One region of the Pseudomonas rhizosphaerae genome, then DNA from elsewhere that is predicted to be linked to it. Evidence: riboswitches for the same ligand, from Rfam matches in the RefSeq annotation. Region 1 holds a riboswitch; the other holds the start of a gene.

The links. Region 1 has a riboswitch for cobalamin ahead of LT40_RS10300 (CbtB domain-containing protein). Riboswitches for the same ligand answer to the same signal wherever they lie in the genome.
Region 2: linked by a shared signal. The riboswitch ahead of cobO (cob(I)yrinic acid a,c-diamide adenosyltransferase) and the one ahead of LT40_RS10300 (CbtB domain-containing protein) in region 1 are both predicted to bind cobalamin.

The regions. Positions count from the first base shown of each region.
Region 1 is NZ_CP009533.1:2,295,794-2,310,006, reverse strand. Features, by position in the region: gene LT40_RS10315 (GlxA family transcriptional regulator) at 1-864, shown strand, start outside; gene LT40_RS10310 (mechanosensitive ion channel family protein) at 941-2,065, shown strand; gene LT40_RS10305 (monovalent cation:proton antiporter-2 (CPA2) family protein) at 2,083-3,906, opposite strand; cobalamin riboswitch at 3,997-4,216, shown strand; gene LT40_RS10300 (CbtB domain-containing protein) at 4,346-4,537, shown strand; gene LT40_RS10295 (CbtA family protein) at 4,549-5,226, shown strand; gene LT40_RS10290 (cobalamin biosynthesis protein) at 5,232-5,657, shown strand; gene cobM (precorrin-4 C(11)-methyltransferase) at 5,692-6,438, shown strand; gene LT40_RS10280 (GlxA family transcriptional regulator) at 6,465-7,451, shown strand; gene nfuA (Fe-S biogenesis protein NfuA) at 7,511-8,095, opposite strand; gene LT40_RS10270 (acyltransferase family protein) at 8,173-9,195, opposite strand; gene metH (methionine synthase) at 9,471-13,163, shown strand; gene LT40_RS10260 (DUF1810 domain-containing protein) at 13,452-13,883, shown strand; gene LT40_RS10255 (MFS transporter) at 14,069-14,213, shown strand, end outside.
Region 2 is NZ_CP009533.1:1,467,323-1,481,535, reverse strand. Features, by position in the region: gene LT40_RS06705 (cobyric acid synthase) at 1-1,253, opposite strand, end outside; gene cobD (threonine-phosphate decarboxylase CobD) at 1,250-2,242, opposite strand; gene cbiB (adenosylcobinamide-phosphate synthase CbiB) at 2,235-3,143, opposite strand; gene bluB (5,6-dimethylbenzimidazole synthase) at 3,140-3,787, opposite strand; gene LT40_RS06685 (cobyrinic acid a,c-diamide synthase CobB) at 3,780-5,117, opposite strand; gene cobO (cob(I)yrinic acid a,c-diamide adenosyltransferase) at 5,114-5,725, opposite strand; cobalamin riboswitch at 5,890-6,110, opposite strand; gene LT40_RS06675 (PQQ-dependent sugar dehydrogenase) at 6,231-7,544, shown strand; gene LT40_RS06670 (C40 family peptidase) at 7,584-8,129, opposite strand; gene LT40_RS06665 (C40 family peptidase) at 8,238-8,873, opposite strand; gene hda (DnaA regulatory inactivator Hda) at 9,186-9,890, opposite strand; gene LT40_RS06655 (AI-2E family transporter) at 10,047-11,120, opposite strand; gene LT40_RS06650 (DUF2066 domain-containing protein) at 11,208-12,263, opposite strand; gene purM (phosphoribosylformylglycinamidine cyclo-ligase) at 12,524-13,582, shown strand; gene purN (phosphoribosylglycinamide formyltransferase) at 13,582-14,213, shown strand, end outside.

The sequences.
Region 1 (14,213 bases):
ACCTTGGTCACAGCCAACCTGATCAGTCCCGGCGCCTATACGCTTCGTTCCTACGGGCTGGCGCCAGGCCAGGTCATTAGTGACCTGGGCATCCAACTGCAGCCAGACGCGCCGCTGATACCCGGCGTGCATGACGAACTGGACATGCTGGTCATCTGTGGTGGGTTCCGCACGCCGCTGCGCGCCTCCCTGTTGCTCAGCCGGGTGCTGGCGGACTGCGCGCGACGTGGCATCAAGTTGGGCGGGTTGTGGAACGGCGCCTGGTTTCTCGGCCAGGCTGGCCTGCTCGATGGCTATCGCTGTGCGGTGCACCCGGAGAACCGCGCATCGCTCGCCGAGCTCAGCCCGCAGATCACCGTGACCCCGGCCAGCCAGGTCATCGACCGTAACCGCATCACGGCCGCCAGCCCCAATGGCAGCTTCAGCATGATGATGGCACTGATCCGCGAACAACGCGGCGACACTCTGGCCAGTGGCGTCGAGCATATCCTGGCCTTCGAAGGTCTGCGTTTTCGCCGCACCGGCGCCCAGCCCAACGGCAAGCTCACCCCGCCGCTGCGCAACATCATCGACCTGATGGAGACCAACCTGGAGGAGCCGCTGTCGCTGGACCAATTGGCCGAGTTCGTCGGTCGCTCGCGTCGTCAGATCGACCGGTTGTTCCAGGACCAGCTCGGCACCTCGCCCCATCGTTACTACATGGAGCTGCGCGTGACCGAAGCCCGCCGCCTGCTGCAGCATTCGCAGTTGTCGATCCTGGAGGTGGCGATCGCCTGTGGGTTCGTCTCGGTGAGCCATTTCAGCAAGTGCTACAGCGGCTACTTTGGCCACTCGCCATCGCGTGAAACCCGCTTGGCAGACTGATCGGCTGCCCATCGAGGGGAACCGTGGCGGCATCTGTCGGTCGACTCCAGTTCATGCCACAGCGAGCCTTCGACCCATGGAATATGCCCTTCCCGAATCCTTGCTGGCCCGCGTGCCCCTGCCCTGGCTCAGCACGCTGATTGCCGCCGCCCTGGCCGTGTGCATTATCCTGCTGATCCGCTGGGTCGGCTTGATCATCCTGCGGCGGGTCTCCAAGTCCTTCGTGCTGGCCCAGCAACTGATCACCCGTGCCGAACAGCCGACCCTGTGGCTGATGCCACTCATGGGCCTGCAGGCGGTCTGGACCTCGGCGCCCGACGACTTGCTGATGATCAACACCGTGCGCCACCTCAATGGCATGCTGGTCACGGCCTGCCTGACCTGGCTGGGGTTGCGCTGCGTCAAGGCCGTGGCCACCACCATGACCATCAAGCACCCGCTGGACATCGAAGACAACCTCGCAGCGCGGCGCATCCAGACCCAGGTACGCGTGCTGGTACAGTGCCTCAACGTGTTGGTGCTGATCTTCGGCATTGCCCTGATCCTGATGACGTTCCCGGCCGTGCGGCAGATCGGCACCAGCCTGCTGGCGTCTGCCGGCCTGGCGGGATTGGCGGCCGGTTTCGCTGCCAAACCGGTGTTGGGCAACCTGATCGCCGGCCTGCAGATCGCCATTTCCCAGCCGATTCGCATCGACGATGTGGTCATCGTCGAAGGCGAATGGGGCCGCATCGAAGAAATCACCGGTACTTACGTCGTGGTGAAGATCTGGGACGAGCGGCGCATGGTCGTGCCCCTGCAATACTTCATCGAAAAGCCCTTCCAGAACTGGACCCGCAGCACGTCCAGCATCATCGGATCGGTGTTTCTCTGGGTGGACTACTCAGTGCCCCTGGAGGCATTGCGTGTGGAGACCAAGCGCCTGTGCGAAGAAATCCCGCACCTCTGGGACGGCCGCGTGGCGGTGTTGCAGGTGACCGACACCAGCGACAAGGCCATGCAGCTGCGGATTCTGCTGAGCTCGCTGGACTCGTCGCGCAACTGGGATGCACGCTGCTACGTGCGCGAGCGGCTGATCACCTTCGTCAACAACCGCTACCCTGAATGCCTGCCGCAACTGCGCGCCGAAATGTCGAGCCGCACACTGCACCCGGCCAACGAGGAAGGACCCACCGACGTCGTCCGCCAGCCGCCGGTTTGATTCTCCAACCCTGAGCCTCAGCGGCGCGGTGCGCCCTTGGCGGCAGCCTTCTCGTCCTGGCGATCGGATTCGAACAGCCGGGCCAGTTCCGCACGGGCTTCCTGGGCGGTTTGCATGACCTTGGCTTCATCGTCGTAGATGGCGTGCTGGGCTTGCAGCACTTGCTCGTCGTGACGCTTGAAGCGGTTGATGCGCGCATCGGCCTGGGACTGGCTCAAGCCCAGGCCAACCAACGTGCGCCGGGTGATTTCCAGGCTCGAGTAATAGGTTTCGCGAACCGCCTGTGCGCCGTGGTCGACCAACCGGTGTACATGCTGGCGGTTACGCGCGCGGGCGATGATCTTCACGTGCGGGTACAGCCGGTGGACGAGTTCGGCGGTCTTGATGTTGATCTCCGGATCGTCCGTGGCAATGACGAAATACTCGGCCTGCTCGACCTTGGCTGCGCGCAGGATTTCCGGGCGCAGCGGGTCGCCGTAGAACACGGGTAGATGGCCAAAGCTGCGCGAGAACTCGATGGACTCCACCGAGGTGTCCAACGCCACGAAGCTGATTTTCTGCGCACGCAGGATACGCGCCACGATCTGCCCCATCCGGCCCATGCCGGCGATCACCACGCGGGGCGCGTCGCTGTCGATCTCGCGGTATTCCTCGGGCACTTCCACGGGCGGCGTCTTGGTGCGCAACAGCCGTGCGCACAGCAGCAACAGCAAGGGCGTGAGCGCCATGGACAAGGTGATGGTCAGCAGCAGTGTGTCGTACAGGCGTGCGTCGAACAGGCCTTGGTCGCGGCCTATCTTGAACACCACGAAAGCGAACTCACCACCAGCGGCCAGCACGATACCCAGACGCACGGCGCTGAGCCGGCCAAGGCCGCCTGCCAGGCGACCGATCAGCATCAGCAGCGGCAACTTGATGCCGATCAGCAGCACGGTCAAGCCCAGCACCAGCGCGGGGTTTTCCAGCAGCAGGCTCAGGTTGGCGCCCATGCCGACGCTGATGAAGAACAGGCCCAGCAACAGCCCCTTGAACGGTTCGATCTGCGATTCCAGCTCGTGCCGGTATTCCGAATCGGCCAGCAGCAAACCTGCGAGGAAGGCGCCCAGGGCCATGGAAACGCCGGCCAGTTCCATCAGCCAGGCGGTGCCGATCACCACCAGCAGCGCCGTGGCGGTGGAGACTTCCTGCAAGCCGGTCCGCGCGACGATGCGAAACACCGGGCGCAACAGATAGCGTCCGCCGATCACTACCACGGCGATGCTGCCCAGTACCCGCAGGCTGTGATCCAGGGTACTGCCCTCGCCGGCATCGCCACCACCGCCGGCCAGCAGCGGGACCATGGCGATCAATGGGATCGCGGCGATGTCTTGGAACAGCAGGATGGCGAATGCCAAGCGGCCGTGTGGGCTGTTCAGTTCCTTGCGTTCGGCCAGGCTCTGCAAGCCGAACGCGGTCGACGACAGCGCCAGGCCCAGGCCCAGCACCACGGCGCTGTTCAGCGGCTGGCCGAAGCCGAGCAGCGCCACCGCGCCGATCACCACGGCGGTCAACAGCACCTGCGCCAGCCCGACCCCGAACACCGCCTTACGCATGACCCACAGGCGCTTGGGCGACAGTTCCAGGCCAATGATGAACAACAGCAGCACCACGCCCAGTTCGGAGATGTGACTGACGCTTTGCGGGTCGCCGACCCAGCCCAGCACTTGCGGGCCGATGACCACGCCGGCGAACAGATAGCCGAGCACGGCACCCAGTTGCAGGCGCTTGGCCAGCGGCACGGCGATCACCGCTGCCAGCAGGAACACCACGGCAGCTTGTAGCATGTTGCCTTCTTCGGGCATGGGGGAACTCCATTTCGTAGGGAGAAAGCGCGGACGGCGAGCGCATTCTACAGCGCTCGGCGCATTGACGATGCTGCGTCGGCATGATTTGCTAGGCGCCATCGTTTGGGTGCCCTTCACAGGGTGAAACGGGAAACCGGTGCGTGCCAACCTCGAGAGGCGTTGGTACAAGTCCGGTGCTGCCCCCGCAACGGTAAGCGAGAGAAGTGTCAGATCCACTGTGCTCCTGGGCATGGGAAGGCGACGCTTTCAAGGCTGGCTCATGCCGCCCCTCGCAAGCCCGGAGACCGGCCCAGACAGTCTTTGCTCGACAACTCCGCGGTGGGCGGGCGCTGTTGCAAGCATGGCGCGCCTGCGCCCGGCTTTCTTCGTGCGCGTGCCCGATCGTTGGTGCCACATACCGTGGACCATCGCCACCGGGACCACAAGAGGGAACGCCATGTCTACCACCGCCTCCACCCCCGAACACGTCCTGCCGTCCGCCGGCACCCTGGCGCAGCGCATCGCCCTGGCGATCGGCACCTTTCTGCTGGGCTGCTGCCTGGTAGGCTTCGCCGGCTTCTCGCACATCGAGGCGGTGCACAACGCCGCGCACGATACCCGGCACAGCGCCGCCTTTCCGTGCCATTGAGGAGCGCCGAGATGATCAGGCATATCGCACGAACCGCTGGTTTCAGCGGATTGTTGGCCGCCCTGCTGCTGACAGTGCTGCAGAGCTTGTGGGTCTCGCCGCTGATTCTTCAGGGCGAGACCTATGAAACCGCCTCTGCCCAGCACGAGCATGACGAGGCTTCCGCTGCCGGGCACGAACACGCCGAGGCCTGGGAGCCGGAAGACGGCTGGCAGCGCGTGCTATCCACCGCCGGAGGCAATCTGGTGGTCGCCGTGGGGTTCGCCCTGATGCTGGTGGCGTTGTATACGCTGCGCGCTCCTGGGCGCACTGCTCAGGGACTGTTGTGGGGACTGGGCGGATTCGCGGTGTTCTGTCTGGCGCCGAACCTGGGCCTGCCGCCGGAACTGCCCGGCACCCAGGCAGCGGACCTGATGCTGCGCCAGACCTGGTGGATAGGTACCGCGGCGTCCACCGCGGCAGGCCTGGCATTGCTGGTGTTCGGCCGTGGCACGCTGCTCAAAGCCCTGGGACTGGCCATCGTGTTGGTACCGCACCTGATCGGCGCGCCGCAACCCGAGCATCATTCGAGCCTGGCACCGCAGGCCCTGGAGCAGCAGTTCATCGTCGCCTCGCTGGTGACCAACGCCGTGTTCTGGCTGGCGCTGGGGCTTATCAGCGCCTGGTTGTTCCGCCGAGCCGGTCGCTGAAGCCGATGACAGCGCTGTGGGTCGGGTTCGGCTGTCGTGCGGGGTGCAGCGCGCAAGCGTTGCACGATCTGCTGGAGCAAACCCTGCTCGAACATGACCTGCCCTGGGCTGACGTGCGTGGCATTGCCAGCATTGATATGAAGGCGCATGAACCGGGGCTGGTGGCGCTGGCCGAACGTCTCGGTTTGCCGTTTGCCACCTATAGCCCCGAGGCCCTGGCACCTTATCAGGACCGCCTCAGCCATCATTCCGCTCGCTCATTCGCCGCCACTGGTTGCTTGGGCGTGTCGGAAAGTGCCGCGCTGGCCATGGCCGAGGATGGCATCCAGTGCGCCTCGATGCTGCGCGTCAGCCGACGGCATTCGGCGGTGGCAACCCTCGCCATCGCCTGCACTGAACCTCACCGTGGCTGCACACAGCGCTCAACTTGAATATCATTCACACCTTCGTTCATCAGGAATACCCATGACCGTTTACTTCATCGGCGCCGGACCGGGTGATCCGGAGCTGATCACCGTCAAGGGTCAGCGTCTGATCCGCCAATGCCCGGTGATCATCTTCGCCGGCTCGCTGGTGCCCGAAGCCGTGCTCGATGGGCACACTGCGCATCAGGTGCACAACAGTGCCGAGCTGCACCTGCAACAGATCATCGAAATCATCCAGCAGGCCCACGCCCATGGCGAGGATGTGGCGCGAGTGCACAGTGGCGATCCCGGGCTGTACGGCGCCATCGGCGAGCAGATCCGCTGCCTGCGCGAGCACGGCATCGACTATCAGATCATTCCGGGCGTTACCGCGACCGCGGCCTGTGCCGCGTTGCTTGGGGTGGAACTGACATTGCCCGACGTTGCACAGACGGTGATCCTCACTCGCTACGGCGACAAGTCGCCGATGCCGCCGGGAGAAAGCCTGGCCAGCCTGGCCCAGCACGGCGCTACTCTGGCCATTCATCTGGGGCTGAAAAACCTGGGCAAGATCGTCGCCGAGCTACTGCCCAGCTACGGCGCCGAGTGCCCGGTGGCCGTGATCCACAAGGCCAGCTGGCCGGACCAGGACTTCGTCCTGGGCACCCTGGCGGACATCCAGGACAAGGTCGCAGCCAAGGACTTTCGTCGCAGTGCGCTCATTCTCGTGGGCCACGTGCTGCAAACGGACAGCTTCGCCGATTCGGCGCTGTACCGCGCTGGCCATGCGCACCTGTATCGCTCCTGAACGCAACGGACTGCGAGGTTGCCCCCATGAAAGTGATCGCTTGCCTGATCTACCCCGGCGTGATGAGCCTGGACGTTACCGGCCCGATGCAGGTGTTCGCCTCGGCCAACGTCGAGCTGGTCCGTCAGGGCCTGGCGCCTTTGTACGAGCTGCAACTGCTGGGCGAAACATCCGGGCCCGTGGCGACTTCCGCCGGGCTGAAGCTGCACGCCGATGCCAGTTGGCTATCGACCGACTGCGCCACCCTGGATACGGTGTTGCTTCCCGGGGGCAGCAGCGATGCCGAGCAATGCGCCAACACTGCCCTGCTCACGTGGCTACGCGGCGCCGAGCCGCAGGTGCGCCGGCTGGGCTCGGTGTGTTCAGGCGCGCTGATGCTCGCCAGCGCCGGCCTGCTGGACGGCTTGATCGCCACTACCCACTGGGACGACGTCGAGGCCCTGCAGGGCTTCGCCAACGTACAGGTGCAGGGTGATCGGCTGCACACCTACGACCCCTCGGACAAGGATGGCCACAGCCACATCTTCACCTCGGCCGGTGTCACCGCCGGGATCGACCTGGCACTGGCCTTGATCGAGGCGGATCTGGGGCGACCCTTAGCCCTGGCCGTCGCCCGCCGCCTGGTGTTGTTCCTCAGGCGTTCGGGTGGGCAGACCCAGTTCAGTCCGCACCTGGCGCGGTGCAACGGGCCCACCTCGAGGCTTACCGAGTTGCTGGAGTGGATCGCGCTGAATCTGAGCGAGGACCTGTCCCTGGAAGCGCTTGCACAAAGATCTCACATGACGCCGCGCACGCTGTACCGGGTGTTCTTCGCCGAACTCAAGATCACCCCGGCGCGGCACATCGAACGGGTTCGCCTGGAAGCGGCACGGGCGATGATCCAGGGCGGACAGTTGTCGTTGCAGAGTGTGGCGCGACTGTGCGGCTACGGGCACGCAGAGAACCTGCGCCGCAGCTTTCAGAAAGTGCTCGGGGTGAGCCCCCAGGGGTATGCGCAACGCTTCGGCCAATAAGGGCCAGCACCGACGCTGCACAGGGGCAGCAAGTCGATGCTTTGCTTTAGCAACGCCAATCAGTAGTAGGCGTTTTCTTTCTGGGTGTGGTCGGTGACATCACGAACGCCCTTGAGCTCCGGGATGCGCTCGAGCAAGGTGCGCTCGATGCCGTCCTTGAGCGTGACGTCGGCTTGACCGCAGCCCTGGCAGCCGCCACCGAACTGCAGCACGGCGATACCGTCCTCGACCACGTCGATCAGGCTGACCTGCCCGCCGTGGCTGGCCAGGCCGGGATTGATCTCGGTCTGCAGGTAGTAGTTGATGCGTTCATTGACCGGGCTGTCGGCGTTGACCATCGGCACCTTGGCGTTGGGCGCCTTGATGGTCAGCTGGCCGCCCATGCGGTCGGTGGCGTAATCGACCACGGCATCGTCGAGAAAGGCTTCGCTCACCGAGTCGATCCAGGCGGTGAAGCTTTTCAGGCCCAGTGCGGTGTCTTCCGGTTTTTCTTCACCTGGCTTGCAGTAGGCAATGCACGTCTCTGCGTACTGGGTGCCTGGCTGGGTGATGAACACGCGAATGCCGATCCCGGGGGTGTTCTGCTTGCTCAGCAGATCGGCCAGGTAATCGTGCGCAGCGTCGGTAATCGTTATAGCGCTCATAGTGGTTCCTCACAGACTTGGCAGGAGTTTACGCGAATCCGGCGACGCTGACAAAGCCTGACTGTTTTGGTCGGGAATCAACCGGTGTGTGCCACCGCGCTGGAATCCAGGCGCGCGTCGGTCCACTGCTTGACCCGCTGGTACAGGCGCTTTTCGATCCACACGTAGCTGGCCCACGACACCAGGGCGATGGTTGGAATGCAAAACGCGAAGACCCAGTACGGGTTCAGGTGCCAGTGAACGCTCGCCAGCCAGCCGCCATAGAGCACCAGTACGTGCACCAGGTACACCGAATAGGAACAGTCGCCCAAGGTCTTGAGTACCCGGCTGCCACGGAAATGCGGCTCCATGGCCACGCAGGCGAGAACGATCAGTGCGCTTGGCAAGCCCCAGTGCAACAGCCGGTCGCTCGAATCCAGGTGGTAGATCAGCAGGACCGACACGATCACCACGGCCAACGGCAGCCAGAGACCCTGGGCGATCCAGCCGCGGCGATAGAGCATGCCGATCCCGATGCCGAGCAGGAACTCATAGATGATGTTGTTCTGATAGAAGCGGCTGACCACCCCGTACCGGCCCAGCACTTCGCTGACGGCGACCAGGGCGGCTGCCACGATCAACGGGCGGAAGCGTTGTGGCACGGTGAACACCAGCGAGAACAACAGGTAGAAGAACATCTCGTAGTTGAGTGTCCAACCCACGTTCAGCGTCGGGTACAGGCCATAGCCACCAGGGTTTTCCGAGGGAATGAAGAGCAGCGACAGGACGAAGTGCGGCAGGTCGATCGCAGCGTGCGGCAGCCATTGCCCCAGGCTGACCAGCATCAGCCCCATCAGCGCGGTGTACAGCCAATAGGCCGGGACGATGCGGATGATGCGGTTGAGCAGGAAGCGACCGGCCGGCATCTGCTTGCCTTGGGTGGACAGGTAGATGACCAACCCACTGATGACGAAGAAGATGTCGACACCTACTGCGCCTCGATCGGTGAAGAACTGGCCGACCGGGCCTGATGCGTGGAAGTCGAAGAATATCTGCATGAAGTGATGGCAAACCACGATCCAGGCAGCCAGGGCCCGTAGAGCTTGAAGCGAGATCAGCATGCGTACCGCCTTTTGCAACGAGAATTCGCGCCCCTTTTCGGGGCATTCCGGGGGGTGGGACTGCAAAAAACCGAAAAAGATCGCGCATTTCGTCGAGGGCCTGGCAGATACGCTTCCTCATTCAGCCCTCAGCCAGTGGGTCATGGCCAAGTATTAACGCATACTGGCAACATGAGCGAAATTCATGGCCCTACCCTTCGTGATCAAATAGCGCACAGGTTTGCTATCATCCGCCCCCTGTCGCAATGTCCGAATTTTCTGAAAGAGTGGTTCCCATGTCCGACCGCAGTGCTCGCCTTCAAGCCCTCCAGCAAGCCCTCAAAGAGCGCATCCTGATTCTCGACGGCGGCATGGGCACGATGATCCAGAGCTACAAGCTCGAGGAAGAGGATTACCGCGGTGAGCGCTTCGCCGACTGGCCCAGCGACGTCAAGGGCAACAACGATCTGCTGCTGCTCAGCCGCCCGGACGTGATCGCCGCCATAGAGAAGGCTTACCTGGACGCCGGTGCGGACATTCTGGAAACCAACACCTTCAACGCCACCCAGGTGTCCCAGGCCGACTACGGCATGGAATCGCTGGTGTACGAGTTGAACGTAGAAGGTGCGCGTGTGGCGCGCCAGGTCGCCGATGCGAAGACCCTGGAAACCCCGGACAAGCCACGCTTCGTGGCCGGCGTGCTGGGCCCGACCAGCCGCACCTGCTCGCTGTCCCCGGACGTCAACAACCCCGGCTACCGCAACGTCACCTTCGACGAACTGGTGGAGAACTACACCGAAGCCACCAAGGGCCTGATCGAGGGCGGCGCCGACCTGATCCTGATCGAGACCATCTTCGACACGCTCAACGCCAAGGCGGCGATCTTCGCCGTGCAGGGCGTGTACGAAGAGCTGGGCTTCGAGCTGCCGATCATGATCTCCGGGACCATCACCGATGCCTCGGGCCGGACCTTGTCCGGGCAGACCACCGAAGCCTTCTGGAACTCGGTGAGCCATGCCAAGCCCATTTCGGTGGGCCTCAACTGCGCGCTGGGCGCCAGCGAGCTGCGTCCGTACCTGGAAGAGTTGTCGAACAAGGCCGGCACGCATGTGTCCGCCCACCCCAACGCCGGCTTGCCCAATGCCTTCGGCGAATACGACGAATTGCCGTCGGAAACCGCGAAAATCATCGAAGAATTCGCCCAGAGCGGCTTCCTCAATATCGTCGGCGGCTGCTGCGGCACCACGCCCGGACATATCGAAGCCATCGCCAAGGCCGTGGCCGGCTACCCACCGCGGGCAATTCCGGGGATCCCCAAGGCGTGCCGCCTGTCGGGCCTGGAGCCGTTCACCATCGATCGCCAGTCTTTGTTCGTCAACGTCGGCGAGCGCACCAACATCACCGGTTCGGCGCGCTTCGCCCGCTTGATCCGCGAGGAGAACTACACCGAGGCCCTGGAAGTCGCCCTGCAGCAGGTGGAAGCCGGCGCTCAGGTGATCGACATCAACATGGACGAGGGGATGCTCGACTCGCAGAAGGCCATGGTCACCTTCCTCAACCTGATCGCGGGCGAGCCGGACATCTCTCGGGTGCCGATCATGATCGACTCCTCCAAGTGGGAAGTGATCGAAGCCGGGCTCAAGTGCATCCAAGGCAAGGGCATCGTCAACTCGATCAGCATGAAGGAAGGTGTCGACGCGTTCATTCACCACGCCAAATTATGCAAGCGCTATGGCGCTGCGGTGGTGGTGATGGCCTTCGACGAGGCCGGCCAGGCGGATACCGAAGCGCGCAAGAAGGAGATCTGCAAGCGCTCCTACGACATCCTGGTGGACCAGGTCGGCTTTCCGCCGGAAGACATCATCTTCGATCCGAACATCTTCGCCGTGGCCACCGGTATCGAGGAGCACAACAACTACGCCGTCGATTTCATCAATGCCTGCGCGTACATCCGCGATGAGCTGCCCCACGCCTTGACCAGCGGTGGCGTGTCCAACGTGTCGTTCTCGTTCCGTGGCAACAACCCGGTGCGTGAGGCGATTCACTCCGTGTTCCTGCTGCACGCCATCCGCAACGGTCTGACCATGGGCATCGTCAACGCCGGCCAGCTGGAGATCTACGACCAGATCCCGGCCGAGCTGCGTGACCGTGTCGAAGACGTGGTGCTCAACCGTACACCCGAAGGCACCGACGCCCTGCTCGCCATCGCCGACAAGTTCAAGGGCGATGGCAGCGTCAAGGAAGCCGAGACCGAGGAATGGCGTGGCTGGCCGGTCAACCAGCGCCTGGAGCATGCGCTGGTCAAGGGCATCACCACCCACATCGTCGAGGACACCGAGGAATCTCGGCAGTCGTTCAAGCGTCCGATCGAGGTCATCGAAGGCCCGCTGATGTCGGGCATGAACATCGTTGGCGACCTGTTCGGCTCCGGCAAGATGTTCCTGCCCCAGGTGGTCAAGTCGGCGCGGGTGATGAAACAGGCCGTGGCCCACCTGATTCCGTTCATCGAGGAAGAAAAAGGCGACAAACCCGAGGCCAAGGGCAAGATCCTGATGGCCACGGTCAAGGGCGACGTACACGATATCGGCAAGAACATCGTCGGCGTAGTGCTGGGCTGCAACGGCTACGACATCGTCGACCTGGGCGTCATGGTGCCGGCCGACAAGATCCTCCAGGTTGCCCGCGAACAGAAGTGCGACATCATCGGCTTGTCCGGCCTGATCACCCCGTCGCTGGACGAGATGGTGCATGTCGCCCGGGAAATGCAGCGCCAGGATTTCCACCTGCCCTTGATGATCGGCGGCGCGACCACGTCGAAGGCGCACACTGCGGTCAAGATCGAACCCAAGTACAGCAACGACGCGGTCATCTATGTCACCGACGCCTCGCGCGCGGTCGGCGTTGCCACCCAGTTGCTGTCCAAGGAGCTCAAGCCGGCGTTCGTCGAGAAGACCCGCCTGGAGTACATCGACGTTCGCGAGCGCACCGCCAACCGCAGCGCGCGCACCGAGCGCCTGAGCTATGCCCAGGCCGTCGCGGCCAAGGCCAGCTTCGACTGGAGCACCTACGCTCCAGTACAGCCGACGTTTACCGGCGCGAAGGTGTTGGACGATATCGACTTGAACGTGCTGGCCGAGTACATCGACTGGACGCCGTTCTTCATCTCCTGGGACCTGGCCGGCAAGTACCCGCGCATTCTCACCGACGAAGTCGTAGGCGAAGCGGCCACTGCCTTGTTCGAAGATGCCAAGGTGATGCTGCGCAAGCTGATCGACGAGAAGCTGATCCGTGCTCGCGCAGTGTTCGGCTTCTGGCCGGCCAACCAGGTGGACGATGACGACATCGAGGTGTACGGCGACGACGGCCAGCCGCTGGCCCGTCTGCACCACCTGCGCCAGCAGATCATCAAGACCGACGGCAAGCCGAACTTCTCCCTGGCCGACTTCGTGGCGCCCAAGGACAGCGGCGTGACGGATTACGTGGGTGGCTTCATCACCACGGCGGGCATTGGTGCCGAAGAGGTGGCCAAGGCCTATCAGGACAACGGCGACGACTACAACTCGATCATGGTCAAGGCCCTGGCCGACCGCCTGGCCGAGGCGTGTGCAGAGTGGCTGCACCAGCAGGTGCGCAAGGAGCACTGGGGTTACGACGCCGAGGAAACCTTGGACAACGAGGCGCTTATCAAGGAGCAGTACAAGGGCATCCGCCCTGCCCCTGGTTACCCGGCCTGCCCGGACCATACCGAAAAAGGCACGTTGTTCGACCTGCTCGACCACAACGGGCAGAGCGGCGTGACGCTCACCGAGCACTACGCGATGTTCCCGGCGGCGGCGGTTAGCGGCTGGTATTTCGCTCACCCCCAGGCGCAATACTTTGCCGTGGGCAAGATCGATCGCGACCAGGTGCAGAGCTACACGGCGCGCAAGCAACAGGATCTGACAGTCAGCGAGCGCTGGTTGGCGCCGAATCTGGGCTACGACAACTGAGTCACGCCTTGCAGGTACCGGTTCAGTTACGGCTGAACCAGTACACCGCAGTCGCCACCACGACCACCATCATGAAGGCTATGGCCCACGCATCGACATGACTGTCGCTCTTACGGGTCTTCACGGAATTGCTCATCGGCATCGTCTCTTGTGATTGTATTGGACGCTGGTTCCAGTAAAGATCAACAAAGGCCTTTCCACAAGTAGGGCTAAATGGACGAAGCTTGGGCGGAACTCGACGCGTGCTCAGCGGCCAGACATCCAAAGAGCCGCCTGTGGAGCCATGCCATGAACGATACCTTCGATCTCAACCGCTTCATCGACGCCCAGCGCGCGGTGTACCCCGATGTCCTCGAAGAGCTGCGCAGTGGCCGCAAACGCAGCCACTGGATGTGGTTCATCTTTCCGCAGCTGGCTGGCCTCGGTCATAGCGAGACGGCGCGCTTCTATGCGATCAGCGGCGCGGCAGAGGCGACGGCTTATCTGAACAATCCATTATTGGGTGCGCGCTTGCTGGAATGCACGCGCACGGTGCTGGAGCATTCCGGCCAGAGCGCCAAGGCGATGTTCGGCACCCCCGATGACATGAAGCTGCGCTCGTGCACGACCCTGTTTGCCAATGTTGCGCCGGAGCAAATGTGCTTTCAGCAGGTGCTTGATCGGTTTTTCCACGGCGACAGCGATGAGAAAACCATCGCGTTGCTGGAACACCCCCTGTAGCAGCGGCGCGAGCCGCGTCATGAGCCACGCGGCGTGCCTGATGCAAAGCGGTGAGGCTGGACGCGGCTTGCGCCGCTGCTAGAAAGGCGCGTTGTGTTGAGGTTGCAAATAATCGATAGCCTGCTTTGCTTTAACCAACGTCCCTTGTCCAAGGGGACCTCAACCGCACGCCTGCGAACGAGCTCATGACTGATTCTGCCCAACCCGTGTCGCCACCTGCCTCTATCACCCTGCAAATCATCTCCATCGTTTTCTATACCTTCATTGCCTTCATCTCCATCGGGCTGCCCATCGCGGTGCTGCCAGGCTACGTTCACGACCAGCTGGGGT
Region 2 (14,213 bases), 830 kb from region 1:
TCCGCGCTGATCGCACCGTCGCTACGACCATCGCTCAGGTGGACGGCCGGGCGCTCGAGTGCAGTGCCCACGGTGACGCCAGCGTGAATCTCGTAGCCGCTGACGGCAGCGTCCTCGAGGGTCAGTTGGCCGGTCACGTTGCGCAGTTGTTTTTCCGCATGCAGTTGAGTGGTGAACTCAAGCAGGCCCAGGCCGGCGCTGGAACCAGCGGCGCCTTCGAGCCCCAGCGGATCGTCGATGCGAGTACCGAGCATCTGCAGTCCGCCGCAGATCCCCAGCACTTTGCCGCCATAACGCAGGTGGCGAGTGATCGCCTCTTCCCAGCCCTGGGCCCTCAGGTGAGCCAAGTCGGCGCGCACGCTTTTGGAACCAGGCAGGATGATCAGGTCAGCTGGCGGGATGTCATCGCCCACGCCGATGAATTGCAGGTCGACCTGTGGGTGCAGGCGCAACGGGTCGAAATCGGTGTGGTTGCTGATGCGTGGCAGCACGGGCACGATGACCTTGAGCACTCTGTCGGCCTTGTCTGACTGACGTCGATCCAGGCCGTCTTCGGCTTCCAGGTGCAGGTCCATCACATAGGGCAGCACGCCGATCACCGGTTTGCCGGTACGCGCTTCCAGCCAATCCAGACCTGGCTGGAGCAAGGCGATGTCACCGCGAAAGCGGTTGATGATGAAGCCCTGGACCCGGGCCTGCTCACTGGGCGAGAGCAATTCCAGCGTGCCGACCAGGTGGGCGAACACACCGCCGCGGTTGATGTCGGCGATCAGCAGCACCGGGCAGTCGACCGCCTCGGCAAAGCCCATGTTGGCGATGTCGCCGGCACGCAGGTTGATTTCCGCTGGCGAGCCGGCGCCCTCGACCATCACCACTGCGTAATTGCCACTCAGACGCTGGTGTGAGGCCATTACCGCCTGCATGGCGATGGCCTTGTAGTCGTGATAGGCGACCGCGTTCATGCTGGTCACGGCGCGACCGTGAATGATCACCTGGGCACCGGTGTCGCTGTTGGGCTTGAGCAGCACCGGATTCATGTCGGTGTGCGGTTGCAGGTAGGCGGCCTGGGCCTGCACGGCCTGGGCGCGACCTATCTCGCCGCCGTCGGCGGTGACCGCGCTGTTGAGCGCCATGTTCTGCGGCTTGAACGGCACCACCGCCACGCCCTGGCGGGTCAGCCAGCGGCACAGCGCGGTGACCAGGGTGCTTTTGCCAGCATCGGACGTCGTGCCCTGGACCATCAATGTGCTCATGGCGTTTGCTCCCGATATTCGCTCAGGGCCGCTTCGAAGCGCGCCCAATCGCTTTCGCCTGCCGGCAGGCCGAAACGCAGGCGGCTGTCCTGCTTGAACAGCCGCACCAGTATGCCGCGGCGAGCCAGAAACGCTTGCAGTTGCTCGGCCTGCTCGCAGGAAACCGACTGGAACAGTGCGCAGCCACCCTGGGGTGCCAGGTCGTAGCGTCGCAGGCACTGTGCGAGGCGCTCGCTGGCCAGTGCACAGCGAGTGATCTGTGCCTGCTGCGCCGCTTGATCGAGCAGGCACTCCTGGCCCAGCCGGCGCGTCGGCCCGCTTACCGCCCAGGGCCCGATGAGGTCGGCCAGCGCACGCAGCAGGCGCGCCTCGCCCAGGACGAAGCCCAAGCGCACACCCGCCAGGCCGAAGAACTTGCCGAACGAGCGCAGCACGATCAGTCCGGGCTGGGTTCCGTGCCGTGCCAGACTGGCCTGTGGTGTGTTGTCCATGAACGCTTCATCGACCACCAGCCAGCCGCCGCGACAGTTGAGGCGCGCATTCCAGGCCAGCAGGCGTTCGGCCGGCAGCAACCGGCCAGTGGGGTTGTTCGGGTTGACGACGACAAGCACATCGAGGCTGTCGATGAAATGCTCGACCTCCTCTTCGTTGATTTCCCGAACCAGATGCCCGGCCTGGCGCCAGCCTTCGGCGTGTTCGGCGTAGCACGGCGACAGCACCCCTACCCGACCACTGCGGCGCAGGCGCGGCAGAGTCTGGATCGCGGCTTGCGAACCCGGCACCGGCAACACCTGCTCGAAACCGTAATAGCCGCGCGCAGCCTCTTCCAGACCGTCTTCGTTTTCCGGCAGCCGCGCCCAGGCGCGGGTCGGGATGTCGGGTATGGGAAAAGGCCAAGGTGCGATGCCGGTAGACAGGTCGACCCAGTCCGCTTCGGCAATGCCGTATTCGACCACTGCCTGGCGCAAACGCCCTCCATGCTCAAGCATCGATCAAGCCTCCCAGGCACAGTACCAACAGCCACAGCCACACACCGTGCTGGACCAGCTGCCAACCGCGCTCGATGGCGTCGGCGTCGGCGGGCGCGCCTTCGCCCAGCACGGCGCGCTCATGCAGTTCGCCGTGATAGATCGCCGGGCCACCCAGCTGCACACCGAGCGCGCCGGCGCCCGCCGCCATCACCGGGCCGGCGTTGGGGCTGTCCCACAGCGGGGCCTGTTTGCGCCAGCAGCGCACGGCCAGACGGGTCTTGCCCAAGACCGCGTAGGTCAGCGCAACCAAACGCGCCGGAATGTAGTTGAGCATGTCGTCGATGCGCGCCGCAGCCCAGCCGAATCGCTCGAAGCGCTCGTTGCGGTAGCCCCACATGGCGTCCAGGGTATTGCTCAATCGATAGAGGACGACACCGGGTGCGCCAGCCACGACGAACCAGAAGATAGCTGCGAACACCGCGTCACTGCCGTTTTCGAGTACCGACTCAGTGCCGGCGCGGGCTACCGCTTCGGCGTCGAGCTCTTCGGTCTGGCGACTGACCAGGTAGCCGACGCGCTGACGCGCAGCGTCCAGGTCGTCGCTGCGCAGCGCCTGGGCCACGGGCATCACGTGCTCACCCAGGCTGCGCATGCCCAGCGCCAGGTACAGCGCGAAAATCTCGACCAGCCAGCCCACCAGCGGCAGCCAGGACAGCACGGTCGCCAGCAGGGTCAAGGGCACCACGGCCACAAACCAGGCAGTGACTCCGTGGCTGCGCCAGCCGCGCCCGGCGCGGTTGAAGCGCGCTTCGATGCGATTGGCCAGACGGCCAAAGGCAACCAGCGGATGGTGCTTACGCGGCTCGCCCAACAGGGCATCGAGGGCGACCCCGGCCACTGTCATCAACGCAATACTCACAACGACTGTCCCCACTGGTTTTCATACAGCATCTGTTCGAGTGGCTGGCCTGCTGCCCAACCCTGCAATTCCAGCATGGGCGCTTCGTAGAACTGCTCGACCGGCCCCAGGCACAGCACCGCCACCGGCTTGGCACCGGCGGGCATGCCCAGTACCGCGGCCAGGGCCTGCGGATCGAACAGCGACACCCAGCCCATGCCCAGACCCTCGGCGCGAGCGGCCAGCCACAGGTTCTGGATGGCGCAGGAAACCGAGGCCAGGTCCATTTCCGGCAGCGTGCGGCGGCCAAAGACATGGCGCTCGCGATCGTCCATCAGCGCGGCCACCAGCACCTCGGCACAGTCGTTGATGCCCTCGACCTTGAGCTGCATGAATTGGTCCGAGCGCTCGCCCATGGCCTGCGCGGTGCGCAGTCGCTCATCTTCGACCAACGCCTGGATACGGCTGCGCAACGCCCGGTCGCTGATGCGGACGAAGCGCCACGGTTGCATCAGGCCGACACTGGGCCCTTGGTGGGCAGCCGCCAGCAGCCGCGCGAGCAGCGCCGGGGGCACGTCGCCGCCGATGAAATGGCGCATGTCGCGGCGCTCGGCGATCACCCGGTAGATCGCGGCGCGCTCGCTGTCGCTGTAGGGCTCACTCATCAGTCGGCTCGTTCGCCTGTGCGTCGAGGTGAAGATCGGGCGCGAACAGCGCCGCCACTGCCGCAGGATTTGAAGGAAAATAGAAATGCACGTAGGAAGCCGTCATTCGCCCCTGGCGGTATACCGCCTCGGCACCACGCCCGCCATTGGGGCTCACGCCGCGAGCGATCGGCTGCAGTTGGGTGCTGGTCAGCGAGTGATGGTAGGTGTGCCCACGCAAGACGCCTTCCGGCAGCTCCACCGCCTGCAACGCCAGGGCGGCCAGGCGCTTCTGCATCACCGCCTCGCCCGGCAGCAACCCCAGTAACTCGGCACGCGCGCCGTCGACATCGGTCAGCGCATCGAGCAGGTAGAGCATGCCGCCACATTCGGCCAGCAAGGGTTTGTCGGCCGCATGATGGGCGCGAATGTCGGCAAGCATCGATTCATTGGCGGCGAGCGCCAGATGATGCAGCTCCGGATAGCCGCCAGGTAGGTAAAGGCTGTCGCACGCAGGCAGGTGCGCATCGTGCAGCGGCGAGAAGAACACCAGCTCGGCGCCCATGTTGCGAAGCACGTCCAGGCTGGCGTCATAGACGAATGCAAAGGCAGCGTCGCGCGCCACGGCGATGCGCACGCCGTCGAGCAGGCGCGCGACCCTGTGCTCGACCGGTGCGGCAAAGGTGACCGCCGGTGGCAACGCCACTTCACAGGTCTGCGCCAGGGCCGCGGCGGCGGCATCCAGCCGGGTGTCCAGGTCGTTGAGCTCACTGGCTTGCACCAGGCCCAGGTGGCGGCTCGGCAATTCGATCCCGGTTTCCCGGGACAAAGCGCCGTACCAGCGCAGACCCTGGGTCAGGCTACCTTCGAGCAACTGCGCATGGCGTACCGTACCGACCCGGTTGGCCAGCACCCCGGCGAACGGCAGGTCGGGCTGGTAACAGGCCAACCCCAACGCCAGCGCGCCAAAGGTTTGCGCCATGGCCGTGCCGTCGATCACCGCTAGCACCGGAACGCCGAAATGACGCGCCAGGTCAGCGCTCGACGGCGTGCCGTCGAACAGGCCCATGACCCCTTCGATGAGGATGATGTCGGCTTCCTGCGCCGCTTCCCACAGCAGCCGTCGACTGTCCTGCTCGCCGACCATCCACATGTCCAGTTGATAGACCGGGGCGCCGCTGGCCCTGGCCAGGATCATCGGATCGAGAAAGTCCGGCCCGCATTTGAAGACCCGCACGCGCCGGCCCTGGTTGCGATGCAGGCGCGCCAGGGCGGCGGTGACGGTGGTCTTGCCCTGCCCGGAGGCCGGCGCGGCAATCAGCACCGCCGGGCACTGGCGCGGTTCGGTCATAGCTCGATGCCCTTCTGGGCACGGATGCCGGCCTGGAACGCATGCTTGATCATGCCCATTTCGGTCACCGTGTCGGCCAGCTCGATCAGCTCGGGCTTGGCGCCGCGACCGGTGACGATCACATGCTGCATGGGTGGACGCGCCTGCAGATCGCCCAGCACCGTGTCCAGGTCGAGATAACCATGCTTGAGGGCGATATTGAGCTCGTCGAGCACCACCAGGCCGATGGTCGGATCGCGCAGCATCTGCCTGGACACTTCCCAGGCCGCTTCGGCGGCCACGATGTCACGCTGGCGGTCCTGGGTTTCCCAGGTGAAGCCTTCGCCCATCACGTGGTAGCGCACCTGCTCGGGGAAGCGTCGGAAGAACAGCTCCTCGCCGGTTCTGTTGCGTCCCTTGATGAACTGCACCACGCCGCATTGCAGGTCATGCCCCATGGCCCGCGCAAGCATGCCGAAGGCCGAGCTGCTCTTGCCCTTGCCGTTGCCGCTGAGCACCAGCAGCAAGCCACATTGATTGGGGGAATTGGCGATGCGCTCGTCGATGACGGCTTTCTTGCGCAACATGCGCGCCAGATGACGGGCGTCGCGCTCGGCTGTTTCGTTCATGGTGGCTCTCCGCTACACCTGCGCGCAGGCAGCATCGACGCGACACCGCGGCCGGTGGGCCAGGCAGTGAACGTCAATGCCGCTCTCCCCGCGCGACAGAACATGGATCAGGGCACGACACAGGCCCACGCCATCGGTGGGATGAGCGCAGGTTCTGCAACGAGCCATAAAAAGTGCACCAGGCCGGTCTCCGGGCTCACGAGCGGGGTTTGTACACCCGGGCCACACGCCTTCCCGAATCGCTTCAGTGGCATCCTGTGCAGCCTTGACTCGTCTACCGTTGCGGGGGCAGCGCCGGCATGGCGCGTAAACGCTGCGCACCGGCTTCCCTGTTTCACTCGCGCCAATCGCCTGATCGCCGAGCACCTGGAACAGCCGCGCAGGTTAGAGGGTTGCGCCTGGAGCGTCAATTGATCCCCCGCACTCGGCGACCGGGAACGCGGTTGAACCTTGCCCGCGCCCGGCGCCTCTACCCTGTGTGAACAAAACCTCAGAGAGCCAGACCATGCACAAGACCCGCCTCGCTACCCTGATCCTGCTGGCTGCCGGCCTCGCCGCCTGTGGCGAAACGTCGTCGCTGCAGGTCAGCGACGGGACCGGCCCCTCGCCCAAGCTGCCCGAGCCTAACAAGACCCTCATCCCCACCGTCAACATCGCACCGGCCGTGGGTTGGGCCGAAGGCGGCAAGCCAACGGCGGCCCCAGGCACCCAGGTTGCAGCCTTCGCCGCGGACCTGGACCATCCACGCTGGCTCTACGTGCTGCCCAACGGCGACGTGCTGGTGGCGGAAACCAATTCGCCGGCCAAGCCGGACGACAGCAAGGGCCTGCGCGGTTTCGTCATGGAGAAGGTCATGAGCCGGGCCGGCGCCGGCGTGCCCAGCGCCAATCGCATCACCCTGTTGCGCGACAAGGACGGCGACGGCGTGGCCGAGACTCGCAGCGTGTTCATCGCCAATCTCAATTCGCCCTTCGGCATGACCCTGGTGGGCAACGATTTCTACGTGGCCGACACCGACAAGCTGCTGCGTTTCAAGTACGCAGACGGTGCCACCTCGATTAGCGGCGCAGGCGAAAAGGTTGTGGATTTGCCGGGCGGCACGCTTAATCATCACTGGACCAAAAACGTCATCGCCAGCCCCGACGGCAAAAAGCTGTACGTCACTGTTGGCTCGAACAGCAACGTCGGCGAGAACGGCATGGACCAGGAGCAAGGCCGTGCGGCGATCTGGGAAGTGGACGCGGCGACCGGGCAGCATCGCATCTTCGCTTCGGGCCTGCGCAACCCCAACGGCATGGCCTGGGAACCCAAGACGGGGAAGCTGTGGACGGCGGTCAACGAGCGTGACGAAATCGGCAGCGACCTGGTGCCCGACTACATCACCTCGGTCAAGGATGGCGGCTTCTATGGCTGGCCCTACAGCTATTACGGCCAACACGTGGACGTGCGCGTCGAACCGCAGAATCCCGAACTGGTGGCAAAAGCCATTGCACCCGATTACGCGGTAGGCCCGCACACCGCTTCACTGGGCCTGAGCTTTGCCGACGGTAGCGGGCTGCCTGCGCCGTTCACCACAGGCGCGTTGATTGGCCAGCACGGATCCTGGAATCGCAAACCGCACAGCGGCTACAAGGTGGTATTCGTGCCGTTCGTGGACGGCAAGCCAAGCGGGCAGCCCGTCGACTTGCTCAGCGGCTTCCTCAATGCCGACGAGAAAGCCATGGGTCGCCCGGTAGCGGTGTTGCCCGACCACAAGGGTGGCGTCTTGGTCGCGGACGATGTGGGCAACAAGATCTGGCGAGTCACTGCCGCCAAGTAATGGGGCTTGAACAGGGCGAGGAAACTCGCCCTGTTGCAGTCACGGGTTGCGGGCCAATTGGCCAGGTTGCAGCACCCGCTTGGCGTTCAGATAAGCTTTCTGCCAATAGGGCTTGTTCAGGTAATCAAGCTTGACCGTACCGCCACTCGACGGCGCGTGCACGAAACGTCCCTCACCCACATAGATCCCCGCATGGCTGACCTGGGAGCCGCCGCTGGTGGCGAAAAACACCAGATCGCCCGATTGCAGGTGCGACTGGTCGACATCGGGCGAACGCATGACGATCATTTCCCGCGTCGAGCGGGGCAAGGCAATGCCGGCGGCGTCACGGTAGACGAAGCTGATCAAGCCACTGCAGTCGAAACCCGAGTCGGGCGTATTGCCGCCCCAGCGGTACGGTGTACCCACCAACCCCAGCGCCCGGAACAGCACGTCATCGGCAGCGCCGACCATGTCGTTGTTGGGGTTCATGACGATTGGGTTGATGACCTTGGGTCTCACCACCTTGGCGGGAGGCGCACTGGCGCAGCCGGCAAGAAAGACGGCCATTGCGATTGAAGCGAGAACGCGTGCCTGGGTAGACATGTACCGAACCATCCTGAGCCGACTGCCGTAATAGACTAGATTCATTACCCGAAAACACAAACGGCGCTGAGGTTTTCACCTCACCGCCGCTTCGTTGCGCTGCGTCTGCTATTTGCTCGAGATCATCGTGGCGGGCGCCATGGCCAAGGCCCGCTTGGCCTCGATGAAGGTCTTGCTCCAGTAGCTGTCGCCCAGGCTGTCGACACGCACGCCACCGCTGCGGCGGCTGCTGGAGTGGATGAACTGGTCGTCGCCCAGGTAGATACCCGCATGGCTGACGCGACCGCGACCATTGGTGCTGAAGAACAGCAGGTCACCGGGCTTGAGCTTGTTGCGAGCGACCAGAGGCGCCTTGACGTTGATCATCTCACGAGTGGAACGCGGCAGGTTCATGCCGGCCTCTTCGCGAAACAGATAACCGATGAAACCGCTGCAATCGAAACCGGAAACCTTGTCGGTACCACCGAAACGGTAGCGGGTGCCGATCAGGGATTTGCCACGTTCCAGAATGCTGTCGGCCAGGATCGGCAGGCTGTAGGCCTTGCTGCCGTCGAACTGGGCGAGTTCGTCTTCGGTGGCGATTTCATCTTCGAAAACCAGCGAGGCTTTCGAGGGGGATTGATGCGGCTGGACTGCGGTAACCGGGTCCAGAACCTGCTGCTGGGAGACCGGCGCTTGCGCCGCGCAACCGACCAGCAAGGTCAACAGTGCGATGGGCACGAGGGGTGCTAAGCGATTGAGCATGGGCACGACCGTGACGGGGAATGGTTGAGAAGTGGCGACTATACCTGTCTCACGATTATTTGCAAATTCAATCGAACGAAATGTGACTCCGGAGAATTACGGTGACATCTAACGCCCCGTTTTGCGGCCCTACCGCAAGGTCAATGCACGATAAAGAGGCCATACCCCCGGATTCATTGGCTAATAAATAATCGCACAATGCCACCATCGGAACTGGACGCCTATACAGATAAATGGCGTGACAGAGCAGGCTTAGATCAGAATGGAACACCGGTGAAACAGGTCATAGAGCGACTGAATCGACCTGCTCGTTTACCAGCCCAGCGTTTCCTTGAGGAAGGGGATGGTCAGCTTGCGCTGCGCCTGCAGCGAGGCTTGATCGAGGCGTTCGAGCAGCTCGAAGAGCGCACTCATGCTGCGTGTCCCGCGGGTGAGGATGAAATGCCCGACTTCGTCGGTCAGGTGCAGGCCGCGACGCGATGCACGCAATTGCAGGGCGCGCAGCTTGTCCTCGTCGGACAGCGGTCGCATCTGGAAGATCAGGGCCAGGGTCAGGCGAGACTTCAGATCGGCCAGTTTCACCGGCAGTTCGCGTGGCGAATGGGAGGCGGCGATCAGCAGGCGGCGACCGCTGTCGCGCAGGCGATTGAACAAGTGAAACAGGGCTTCTTCCCACTCCGGCTTGCCGGCCACCACCTGCAAGTCGTCCAGGCATACCAACTCATACTGGGCCAGATCATCGAGAATGCCGACGCCGCGGTCGAGCAACTCGGCCAGCGGCAGGTAGACCGCCGGTTCGCCCAACTGCTCGAAGCGCAGACAGGCGGCGTGCAACAAATGGGTGCGCCCTACCCCATGCTTGCCCCACAGGTAGATGAGGCTTTCGGTCCAGCCAGCGTCGGCTTCGCACAGACGCTCGACGTAGCCGAGTGCCGCGGCATTGGCGCCTGGATAGTAATTGATGAAGGTGGCGTCATCCCGCAGACGCACACCAAGGGGCAGCTGAATCGGTTTCATGCTGGCTGAACAGCCCAGGGATCGAGCTGCAACGGACCTCAATGTGAAGTGTGCAAAGTCTATACCTGCCCACGCAGGCGCACAATGCGCAACACTGCTTGGAAAATCAAAGGTTTACCCATTGTCTTCGAGCAAGCCTGACCAAGTCCGTCGCGATCACAGGTCCGGATCCTCGGACCCGGCATAGATGTTCGAGTCCTTGTACAGGTCGTGCATGTGCCGTACCAACACCATGATCACTGCCGCTACCGGCAGCGCCAACAGCACGCCGGTGAAACCGAACAGCTCGCCGCCGGCGAGGATGGCGAAGATCACCGCCACCGGATGCAGGCCGATGCGGTCGCCGACCAGCAGGGGCGTTAGGACCATCCCCTCCAGCGCCTGACCGATCATGAATACGGCGACGATGGCGATCAGGTGGAAAGGGTCCAGGCCGAACTGGAACAGTCCGGCGATGATCGCCGAACCGATGCCGATGACGAAGCCCATGTACGGCACGATGGCCGCCAGCCCCGCCACGACGCCGATCAGCAGGCCCAACTGCAGGCCTACCAGCATCAACCCGGTGGCATAGATGACCCCCAGGGCCAGCATCACCAGCAATTGCCCGCGCACGAAGGCGCCCAGCACTTCGTGACATTCGCCGGCCAGTCGCACGATCTGCCCTTCACGCTGGCGCGGCAGCAGGCTGCGGATCTTCGCCATCATCAGGTCCCAGTCGCGCAGCAGATAGAACGCCACCACCGGGATCAACACGAAGTTGGCCAGCCAGGCCATCAACGCCAGGCCCGACGCGGTGGCCTGGGACAGGATCACACCGACCACATCGGTGGTCTGCCCCATGTGGCTGCTGATCGCAGCCTTGATCTGGTCGAATTTCCAGAACCCTTCGGCCAGGCCCAGCCGGGTCTGCACCCAAGGCAGCGCCGTGTGCTGCAGCCAGTCGAGCATCTGCGGGGCCATCTGGTAGAGGCTGACCAACTGCTTGGCGAGCATGGGAATCAGCACCAGCAACGCCAGCACCAACAGCAACGTGAACAGGGCGAACACCACCACCACACCCCAGGTGCGCGACAGCTTCCATTTTTCCAGCTTGTCGACCAGGGGATCGGCCAGGTAGGCCAGCAGGATACCCACCAGGAATGGCGAGAGAATCGGATGCAGCACATAGAGGAAGACGCAGAGCAGCAGCACGGCCCCCAGCCAGAACCAACGGCGCATATCAGTCATCAGGCAGCTCAGCTATATATAGAGAAGACAAAACGAAGTTGGGAACTCGGGCTGCGCGTCCGCTTGGACGGTGCAGCCCTGAAAAAACTACCAGCGAAAGCTCAGGTCCGGCGCTGGCTGAGGGGCTGGCTGCGGCGCGGGCGCCGGTGCCCCAGGAATGGCCTGGGCATCGACCGGCACAGCGGGCGCCTGGTACGGCACTTCCTGAAGCTTGGCCAGACCCAGTTGGGCGCGCAGCTGCTCGGCACTGCCAGTCACGCGATAGACCACCTTGTCGCCGTACACGGTCCGCACGCGCGCACCGTAGGATTCAAGCAGGCGGCCCATCTGTGCGTAACGCTCCAGGTTCATGCCTTCCACCGCGAGGGTCATTTCCGTACTGGCGCCAGGCTTGGCGACGAAACGCGTGGCCAGGCGCTGGCTGACAGCCAGCAACACGGCGTCGGCCAGGGCGGCCTGATCGGCGCCCTCGGCCTTGCCCTGTTCGCGCTGGCTGCCCAGCCACAGGCGCCAGGTGCCCGACCACTTGCCCTCTTCTTCGCGGGCATGCACGGCCAACAGGGCGTCGGCGCCATAGCGCTCGGATGCGCCACGCAGCGCTGCCGGGTCGCTGGCTTCGATGTTCTGTGCAGTGCCGACGCCCTGCTCGCCAAGGTCGGCCAGGGGTAGACGCAACGGCAGGCCGCGATGCTGGGCCGCGCGGCGCAGCGGCTCGGCGGCGGACTGCCCGTCGCCGACCAGGCTGCTACCCTCGACGCTGTCGCTCAACCACCAGCCCAGGATCGAGGGGCGGTTGCTGCCCCAGGTCGGCAGGCCGGCCGAACGCAATGCATTGTCGGTACTGGCAATGTCGAAATCGACCTGCAGCGACTCCGGTGGGCCGGCATCGTAGCCGTACTGACTGATGATCTGCTGCGGATCCTGGCGCACGCTGGCCAGACCAGGGTTGGCAATCGCCTTGGCATCGCCGGTCAGGCGCAGCACCAGGGTCTCCAGCGCACGCTGGGTGGCCTGGGTACGTTCCTCGGGCGTCTGGCTGGCCACGGGCTCGCGCACCTGATACAGGTTGCTGATGGTTTCGGCGTGAAGCGGCACGCTCGACAAGGTGATGCAGGTGGCTAGCAGGTAGTGGCGCAGACGCATGGACGTTTCCCGACGGTGATAGCGGATTGAGGCTGTGACCGTACAATCGGCAAAAAGCTCAGTGGTCAATCTCGGCGCACAATATATCGGCACACAATGTAGCATGCCCACGCATCCCTTGGGTGCGGCCGACCTAGCGCCGGTATGCGGACAACCATCGAACCGCGCTGGTGACGGTCGGGCAAGCCTGATAAAATCGCGCGCCTTCGTGGATCGACGACGGTCGACTCCCCCGACTCCCTCCTTTAAAGGCCTGGATCATGAGCAATAAACCCTCCGTGAGCTACAAGGACGCCGGTGTAGACATCGACGCCGGTGAAGCATTGGTCGAACGCATCAAAGGCGTTGCCAAGCGTACCGCGCGCCCCGAGGTCATGGGCGGCCTGGGCGGTTTTGGTGCCTTGTGCGAAATCCCGGCCGGCTACAAGCAGCCCGTGCTGGTGTCGGGCACCGACGGCGTGGGCACCAAGCTGCGCCTGGCGCTGAACCTCAATCGCCATGAAAGCATCGGCATCGACCTGGTCGCCATGTGCGTCAACGACCTGGTGGTGTGTGGCGCCGAGCCGCTGTTCTTCCTCGACTACTACGCCACCGGCAAGCTCAACGTCGACACCGCCGCCACCGTGGTCACCGGCATCGGCGCCGGCTGCGAACTGGCCGGCTGCTCGCTGGTGGGTGGCGAGACCGCCGAGATGCCCGGCATGTACGAAGGCGAAGACTACGACCTGGCCGGCTTCTGTGTCGGTGTGGTCGAGAAGGCCGACATCATCGACGGCAGCAAGGTCGCCAACGGCGATGCGCTGATCGCCCTGCCCTCCTCGGGCCCGCACTCGAACGGCTACTCGCTGATCCGCAAGATCATCGAAGTCGCCGGTGCCGACATCGAGAACGTCCAGCTCGACGGCAAGCCGTTGACCGACCTGCTCATGGCGCCGACGCGCATCTACGTCAAGCCGCTGCTGCAACTGATCAAGGACACCGGTGCGGTCAAGGCCATGGCCCACATCACCGGTGGCGGCCTGCTCGACAACATCCCGCGCGTTCTGCCCAAGGGTGCCCAGGCCGTGGTCGACGTCGCCAGCTGGCAGCGTCCTGCGGTGTTCGACTGGCTGCAGCAGCAGGGCAACGTCGATGAGCACGAAATGCACCGCGTGCTGAACTGCGGCGTTGGCATGGTCATCTGCGTGGCCCAGGCCGACGTCGAAAAAACCCTGGCCTCCCTGCGCGCAGCCGGCGAGCAACCGTGGGTCATCGGCGACATCACCGACGCCGCCGAAGGCGCCGCTCAGGTCGAACTGAAGAACCTCAAGGCTCACTGATGCCTTCGACTTGCAACGTGGTGGTGTTGCTTTCGGGCACCGGCAGTAACCTGCAGGCCTTGCTCGACAGCCTGCAGGCAGACAACCCCGTTCGTATCGTCGCGGTGATTTCCAACCGCGCCGATGCCCTCGGCCTGCAGCGCGCCCGCGATGCAGGTATCGAAGCTCGGGTGCTGGAACATCAAGGTTTCGCCGGCCGCGAAGCCTTCGATGCCGCCCTGACCGACCTGATCGACCAGTACCACCCGCACCTGGTGGTCCTGGCAGGCTTCATGCGCATCCTCAGCCCGTCCTTCGTTCGCCACTACCATGGCCGCCTGCTCAACATCCATCCGTCCTTGCTGCCCCGCTACAAAGGCCTGCACACCCACCGCCGCGCACTCGAAGCGGGCGATGCCGAACACGGCTGCAGCGTGCACTTCGTCACCGAGGAACTCGATGGCGGACCACTGGTCGTACAGGCAGTGATTCCGGTACAGTCGAGCGATACGCCAGACACCCTGGCGCACCGAGTGCATGCCCAGGAACACCAGATCTACCCGCTGGCAGTGCGCTGGTTTGCCGAAGGCCGTGTGTGCCTCGGCGACCACGGTGCACTGCTCGATGGCCAGCCGCTGCCGGCTTGTGGCCA